DNA from 3 places in the Streptomyces sp. NPDC057280 genome. Region 2 is predicted to be linked to each of the others. Evidence: riboswitches for the same ligand, from Rfam matches in the RefSeq annotation. Region 2 holds a riboswitch; each other region holds the start of a gene.
The links. A riboswitch is a leader RNA that binds a small molecule or an ion and turns the genes downstream of it on or off. The one in region 2 is predicted to bind cobalamin.

Region 1 (2,253 bases), 640 kb from region 2:
GATCCCACGCAGACCACGACCGCCACGGCGATCTCAAGTCTCGTCGTGCCGCTCGTGGTCCGCCGGATCCGTGGTGACGAGACATCCCTCGTCCGCCCGCCGCGCATCTGCCCACCCCTCCCGTCACGCAGGACGGACCGTCACCGGCCGTCCCGCTCCGGGGACACAAGCCGCCCCAGGAAGGTCCCCCAGGCATTACGACCGAAGGTCAGCCCGGGCCCCTGGCGCCACTTCGAATCACGGACTCGTACGGTTTCCTCGTCCACCGCCAGCTCCAGGCAGTCCTCGCTGGGAACGGTGGAGTAGCTGCTCTTGTGCCATCGCAGCTGCGCCTGCTCATGCAGCTGTGCCTGCCGCTCGGACGGATGCCCGTCGATCACGCCGACCTCCCCCTACCGAGTGTCAGCACCTCGACGCGACCCGTCTCTCGCAGCAGCGTATCGCTCCGCCCTGGGGCCGCGAAGGTAGCTCGTGGTCACCGACCCGAAACAGCCGGTTCTGCCCTGTTCGTTCGTACTGCCCGCCGGTTCCCTGTGCGACTCTCTCAGGTCTCTTTCCCCTTCGGGACGGCGTGGACGCGTCATGGCCGCCGCCATCCCGCTCTGTGGGCCTCAGCACACTCTCCCTTCGCAGGTCAACAGCGAGTTGACGGCTCTTCCGGGCCCGTGGTGGACTGCCGGGGCCAAGTACGGCGGCCAGGGAGGAAGTCCGGTGTGAATCCGGCGCGGTCCCGCCACTGTCACCGGGGTAGGTAGCCCCGGGAGCCAGGAACTCCCACCGCCGGTCTCGTCGAACCAGGGCGTGGACACCCTGAGTGAGGACATGTCGCCATGCTCGCCTGCCGTTTGAGGTACAGCACCCGGACAGCCACGAGGTCGCTGCCCGACCCCACGGCCGGCTGAGCCGATGCGTGCCGATCGCGTCTTCGCGTACGGCGCCGCCGCCGGGCTCGTCGGGGATCTGCTGCTCGGTGATCCGCGCCGGGGGCATCCGGTCGCCGCGTTCGGGCGGGCCGCCGGTGCCGTGGAGCGGGTGCTGTGGCGGGACCACCGGGGATGGGGCGTGCTGCACACCGCCGTGTGTGCCGGGGGTGCCGTGGCGCTGGGTGCCGTGGCCGAGAGAGTCGTACGTCCTTCCCGTACCGCTTCCGTCGTACTGACCGGCGCCGCCACCTGGGCCGTCGTCGGGGGGACCTCGCTCGCGCGGGAGGCGCGGGGTGTCGGGCGGGCCCTGGAGGCGGGTGATGTCGAGGGCGCTCGCGCCCGGCTGCCGCATCTGTGCGGGCGCGATCCGCAGGCCCTCGACGCCGACGGGATCGCCCGGGCCGTCGTCGAGTCCGTCGCCGAGAACACCTCCGATGCCGTGGTCGGTGCGCTGGTGTGGGGGGCGCTCGCCGGCGTGCCGGGGCTGCTCGGGTTCCGGGCCGTCAACACCCTCGACGCCATGGTCGGGCACAAGTCCGAGCGGTACCGGCGGTACGGCTGGGCCTCCGCCCGGCTCGACGACCTCGCCGGATGGCCGGGGGCACGGCTCACCGCCGTACTCACGACGGTGAGCGGTGGTGATCCGCGGGGTGCGCTGCGCGCCTGGCGGGCGGATGCCGGCAAGCACCCGAGTCCCAACGCCGGGCCCGTCGAGGCCTCGTTCGCGGGGGCGCTCGGGGTGCGGCTCGGGGGGACCCTGTCGTACGGCGGGCGGGTCGAGCACCGGCCCGTCCTCAACCGGGCCGGGCGGGCCGTGGACACACAGGACATCGAGCGCGCCGTACGGCTGTCCCGGCGCGTCGGGCTGCTCGCGCTCGGCGTCTCGGTCGCCGCGCGGGCTCTGCGGAAAGGGCGTGCCTCATGAGCGGGGGCGGGCTGCTCGTCGCCGGGACCACCTCCGACGCCGGCAAGAGTGTCGTCACCGCCGGGATCTGCCGGTGGCTGGTGCGGCAGGGGGTCAAGGTCGCGCCGTTCAAGGCGCAGAACATGTCCCTCAATTCGTTCGTGACGCGGGAGGGCGCGGAGATCGGGCGGGCGCAGGCCATGCAGGCCCAGGCCTGTCGGGTCGAGCCGACCGCGCTGATGAATCCCGTGCTGCTCAAGCCCGGTGGGGAGCAGAGCAGCCAGGTCGTGCTGATGGGCAAGCCCGTCGGTGAGATGAGCGCGCGCGGGTATCACGGCGGGCGGCAGCAGAAGCTGCTCGGTACCGTGCTCGACTGTCTCGCCGAACTGCGGGGCACGTATGACGCGGTGATCTGTGAAGGGGCCG
Region 2 (2,253 bases):
CGGTGGTCTGCGAGGCAGACGCCACGGCCGCCCGCGCCGCCCGCAACCGGGTGGCCTCCTCCCTCGATCGCGCCGTCCGACGGGGCAAACTGGAGCCCGCAGCCGCTCAGGGCGCCCTGGCGCGCATTGTGTTCACCGGCGAGCTCGACGACCTGGCCGACCGGCAGCTCGTGATCGAGGCCATCATCGAGAACGCCGACGCGAAGACGGAGATCTTCGCCGCCCTCGACAAGATCGTCGAGGACCCGGACGCAATCCTGGCCACCAACACCTCCTCCCTGCCGATCATGCGGCTCGGCATGGCCACCGGCCGCGCCGACCGGGTCATGGGCCTGCACTTCTTCAACCCCGTCCCGGTCCTGCCGCTCGTCGAGGTCGTGACCTCCCTGCACACGGCCCCCGAGACCGTGGCCGCCGTCGAGCGCTTCGCCACCGAAACCCTGGGCAAGACGGTCATCCACTCCCGGGACCGGGCGGGGTTCGTCGTCAACGCCCTCCTCGTCCCCTACCTGCTGTCCGCCGTCCGGATGGCCGAGTCCGGCTTCGCCACCGCCGCTGACATCGACACCGGGATGGAACTGGGCTGCGCCCACCCCATGGGCCCGCTGAAGCTGGCGGACCTGATCGGCCTCGACACCGTCGCCTCGATCGCCGAATCGCTCTACGACGAGTTCAAGGAACCCCTCTACGCCCCTCCGCCGCTGCTCCAGCGGATGGTCGAGGCGGGGCTGCTGGGCCGTAAAACCGGCCGGGGGTTCCACACCTACGCCCAGGACTGAGCATCCTGGCGAACCCGGGCTGAGGGGCCCGGACCGCGCCGCCGGGTGAGGGTCCGGCAGGCGCTGACAGGGGAAAGGGCGGGTGACGCGTGTGCGGCGTTTCCCGCCCTCGGCCCGCTTCACACCTGTGATCCGCGTGTACCAGCTCACCATCCGAATGGTGGACGCGACCCTCCGGACTCCTGGCCAGCCCTTTAGGCTGGCCGGTGCAGCTGGTTCGCCCCGTCCGCCAGGCGGGATGCGTCGTAAGAGGGAACCCGGTGGGAATCCGGGACTGCCCCGCAGCGGTGAGCGGGAACGACCGCCGTCATACGCACTGGACCCGAGATACGGGGTCTGGGAAGCGACGGCCAGTAGGTGTCTCGTACGACAGAGACGTGCCCGTGAGTCCGAAGACCTGCCCGTTGCCCGCGTACGAACTCGTGCGTGGATATCCCGGTGACCTCGTGGGCGGGTCGGCGTACAGAGCGGGCGGACGGCCGACGAGGCGTTTCCGTCCGGTCCGTCACCCCTTCGCGCTCGCGTCCCGTCGCCGGGATTTCAGGGAATCATCTCGCGAAGGAGATCTCCGTGACACCGAAGTCCGCAGCCGCGGCAGCACGGGCCACCGTGTACGGCTACCCCCGCCAGGGACAGAGCCGGGAACTGAAGAAGGCCATCGAGGGCTACTGGAAGGGCCGCGTCAGTGCCGCCACGCTCCAGGACACCGCCGCCGAGCTGCGCCGTACGAACTGGCGCCAGCTCGCCGAGGCAGGCATCCACGAGGTTCCGACCGGTGACTTCTCGTACTACGACCACGTCCTGGACACCACCGTCATGGTCGGCGCGATCCCCAAGCGGCACCGGGACGCCGTCGACACCGACGCCCTGGACGGCTACTTCGCGATGGCCCGCGGCACCCAGGACGTCGCGCCGCTGGAGATGACCAAGTGGTTCGACACCAACTACCACTACCTGGTCCCCGAACTCGGCCCGGACACCGTGTTCGCCGCCGACACGACCAAGCAGGTCGCCGAGCTGAAGGAAGCCCTGGCACTGGACCTGACGGCCCGGCCCGTCGTGGTCGGCCCGATCACCTACCTCCTGCTGGCCAAGCCCGCGCCCGGCGTCCCCGCCGACTTCGAGCCGCTCACCCTCCTCGACCGGCTGCTGCCGGTGTACGCCGAGGTCCTCGCCGACCTGCGGGCGGCCGGCGCCGAGTGGGTGCAGCTCGACGAGCCCGCCCTGGTCCAGGACCGCACCCGGGCCGAGCTGAACGCCGCCGCCCGCGCCTACCGGGATCTCGGCGCGCTCACCGACCGGCCGAAGCTGCTGGTCGCCTCCTACTTCGACCGGCTCGGCGAGGCCCTGCCCGTCCTCGCCCAGGCCCCGGTGGAAGGTCTGGCCCTGGACTTCACCGAGGCCGGCGCCGCCAACCTCGACGACCTGGCATCGGTCGGCGGATTGCCGGGCAAGCGTCTGGTCGCCGGTGTCG
Region 3 (2,253 bases), 110 kb from region 2:
CAGGAACGTCCTGATCAAGTCCGCGGCGGCACCGAGCAGTTCGGTCTCGCTCCGGCTCATCGTCGGATTGACCGCCCGTCGCCTGAGGGCCTCCGCCAGCCCCTCCTCCGTGAGCTCGGACGGGTCGGCGAGCAGCGCGGCCAGCATCGCGCGGGCGGGCTCGGCGATCGCCTCCTCGCCGACGGCGACCTGGGCGAGGATGACCACGGACATGCCCCAGTCGAGGCCGGGGTCGCCTTCCTCGGCGTTGGCCCAGTCGATGACGTAGGGCCCGTCGTCGGTGAGCATCACGTTGTCGGGGTGGAGGTCGAGGTGGACGATCCGTCCCGGAACGGCGTGCAGTTGCCGCAGCAACCGGGCCAGCACCGCCCCCGCCTCCCGGGCGTCGATCCGGCCGGCGGCGAAGGCGGCCAGCATGGTCGGCCCGTGCAGCCGCCGCATCACGAGGTCGCTGCGCGAGGAGGCGTCCAGTCGGACCTCGGGTACGGGGTAGCCGTGCCGGCGCAGATGTTCCATGACGGCCGCTTCCGCGAGGGCGTCCGCATACCCCTCCCGGTCCCGCCGCAGTACCCAGTCCTCGTCGACCTCGTACACGTCGGACGCCCGCCCCGAGCCGATGAGTCTCCCCGTGATCTCCATGCGGCCGAACTTATCCCCCGCCCCGGAGCCCCTCACAGGAGCCCCTCAGCCGGTTGTTTACGGCCGGGTAGAGTGGCCGCGTCGTCATCACACCCGTACGGGGGGAAGCCGGTGCAATTCCGGCGCTGACCCGCAACCGTGAGCCGTCCCGTCCGGGCGGCGAGCCGGATCGCCCCGCGCGGAGCAGTTGACCGGCTCACGCGCACCGGCATCCGGCCGGTGCACGGCACCGTCGAGGTCTACGGGGCCGAGCCGCCCGGGGGTTTCCCGTGCGCCCGGCTCCCTTGCAGGGAGAGGCATCCGCCGATCATGAACGTCCGCCGCAGCGCCGCGGTCCTGGCCGCCACCGCCGTGATCGGCACGGCCACACCGGCCGTGGCCGCCGATCCGTCCACCTCGCCTTCGCCGTCGCCCTCGGTGGTGATACCGGACGGGTTGTACGGGACGGGTGATCCGACGTACGACGGGGTGTGGCGGCAGTCGCTGGCGCTGATGGCGCAGAACGAGGTGAGCGTCGACCCCGCCGACACGGCGGTGGCCTGGCTGGCGGGACAGCAGTGTGCGAGCGGCGCCTTCCCCGCCTTCCGCGCGGACACCAACAAGCCGTGCGACGCCAAGGTCATGGTCGACACGAACATGACGGCGGTCGCGGTCCAGGCGCTCACCACACTCACCGAGAGCTATGACACCCAGGTCAAGAAGGCCGTCACCTGGTTGAAGTCCGTGCAGAACAAGGACGGCGGCTGGGGCTACTCCGCGGGCTCGGCCACCGACGCGAACTCCACCTCCCTCGTGGTCGGCGCCCTCGCGCAGGCCGGCGTGACGGTCCCCAACCTGCGCAAGGAGGGCAAGTCCCCGCTCGACGCGCTGTGGCAGCTCAGCCTCCCGTGCGACAGCAAGGACGCGGGCGCCTTCGCCTACCAGCCGGACAAGAAGGGCAAGTTGACGGCCAACGCGGACGCGACCGTCGCGGCGGTGCTCGGAGGCTACGGCGAGGTGCTGGCGGCCGGGCCCCAGGAGGACGCCGACACCTCCGTGGGTTGCCGGGGGAAGCAGGACGACGGCCTGGCCGACGTGGCCGCCGACAACGGCGCCGCCTGGCTCGCCAAGACCCTCAAGAAGGACGGCTACCTCAAGTCGGCGCTGCCCGGCTCCGAGGACCAGCCCGACTACGGCAACACGGCCGACGCGGTCGTCGCCCTCGCCTCGGCGGGCTACAACGACCAGGCCGCCGCGTCCCTGCGCTGGCTGGAGGCCAACGCCGTGAAGTGGGCCGAGCAGAGCGGCCCGGCGGCCTACGCCCAGCTGATCTTCGCCACCAAGGCCGGCCGGGGTGACGTCCACAGCTTCGGCGGCAAGGACCTGGTCACCCTTCTGAACGCGACCGGCCCGACCCCGAGGGCCATCAATGCGGAGCCCCCCACGGCCTCCGCCGAGGACGTCAAGGCGTCCGATCAGAACGACGACGACGGCGCCCTCACCGTCGCCTGGACCGTCGGCGGCGGTCTCCTTCTCGGCTCCCTCATCGGCTTCGGCCTGATGCTCCGCGGCCGGAAGCGCCAGCAGTGATGCGCCGCGTCACCCCCCTCCTCCTGACGGCCCTCTGTCTCCTCC

Region 1: linked by a shared signal. The riboswitch ahead of ACFUO4_RS17990 (cobalamin biosynthesis protein) and the one ahead of metE (5-methyltetrahydropteroyltriglutamate--homocysteine S-methyltransferase) in region 2 are both predicted to bind cobalamin.
Region 3: linked by a shared signal. The riboswitch ahead of ACFUO4_RS14530 (prenyltransferase/squalene oxidase repeat-containing protein) and the one ahead of metE (5-methyltetrahydropteroyltriglutamate--homocysteine S-methyltransferase) in region 2 are both predicted to bind cobalamin.

What each region holds. Positions count from the first base shown of each region.
Region 1 is NZ_JBHUYR010000002.1:1,639,093-1,641,345, reverse strand. Features, by position in the region: gene ACFUO4_RS17995 (DUF397 domain-containing protein) at 141-380, opposite strand; cobalamin riboswitch at 653-794, shown strand; gene ACFUO4_RS17990 (cobalamin biosynthesis protein) at 907-1,848, shown strand; gene ACFUO4_RS17985 (cobyric acid synthase) at 1,845-2,253, shown strand, end outside.
Region 2 is NZ_JBHUYR010000002.1:998,774-1,001,026, reverse strand. Features, by position in the region: gene ACFUO4_RS15065 (3-hydroxybutyryl-CoA dehydrogenase) at 1-779, shown strand, start outside; cobalamin riboswitch at 976-1,199, shown strand; gene metE (5-methyltetrahydropteroyltriglutamate--homocysteine S-methyltransferase) at 1,350-2,253, shown strand, end outside.
Region 3 is NZ_JBHUYR010000002.1:887,649-889,901, reverse strand. Features, by position in the region: gene ACFUO4_RS14535 (phosphotransferase) at 1-639, opposite strand, end outside; gene ACFUO4_RS14540 (nuclear transport factor 2 family protein) at 1-14, shown strand, start outside; cobalamin riboswitch at 701-836, shown strand; gene ACFUO4_RS14530 (prenyltransferase/squalene oxidase repeat-containing protein) at 949-2,208, shown strand; gene ACFUO4_RS14525 (SCO2322 family protein) at 2,208-2,253, shown strand, end outside.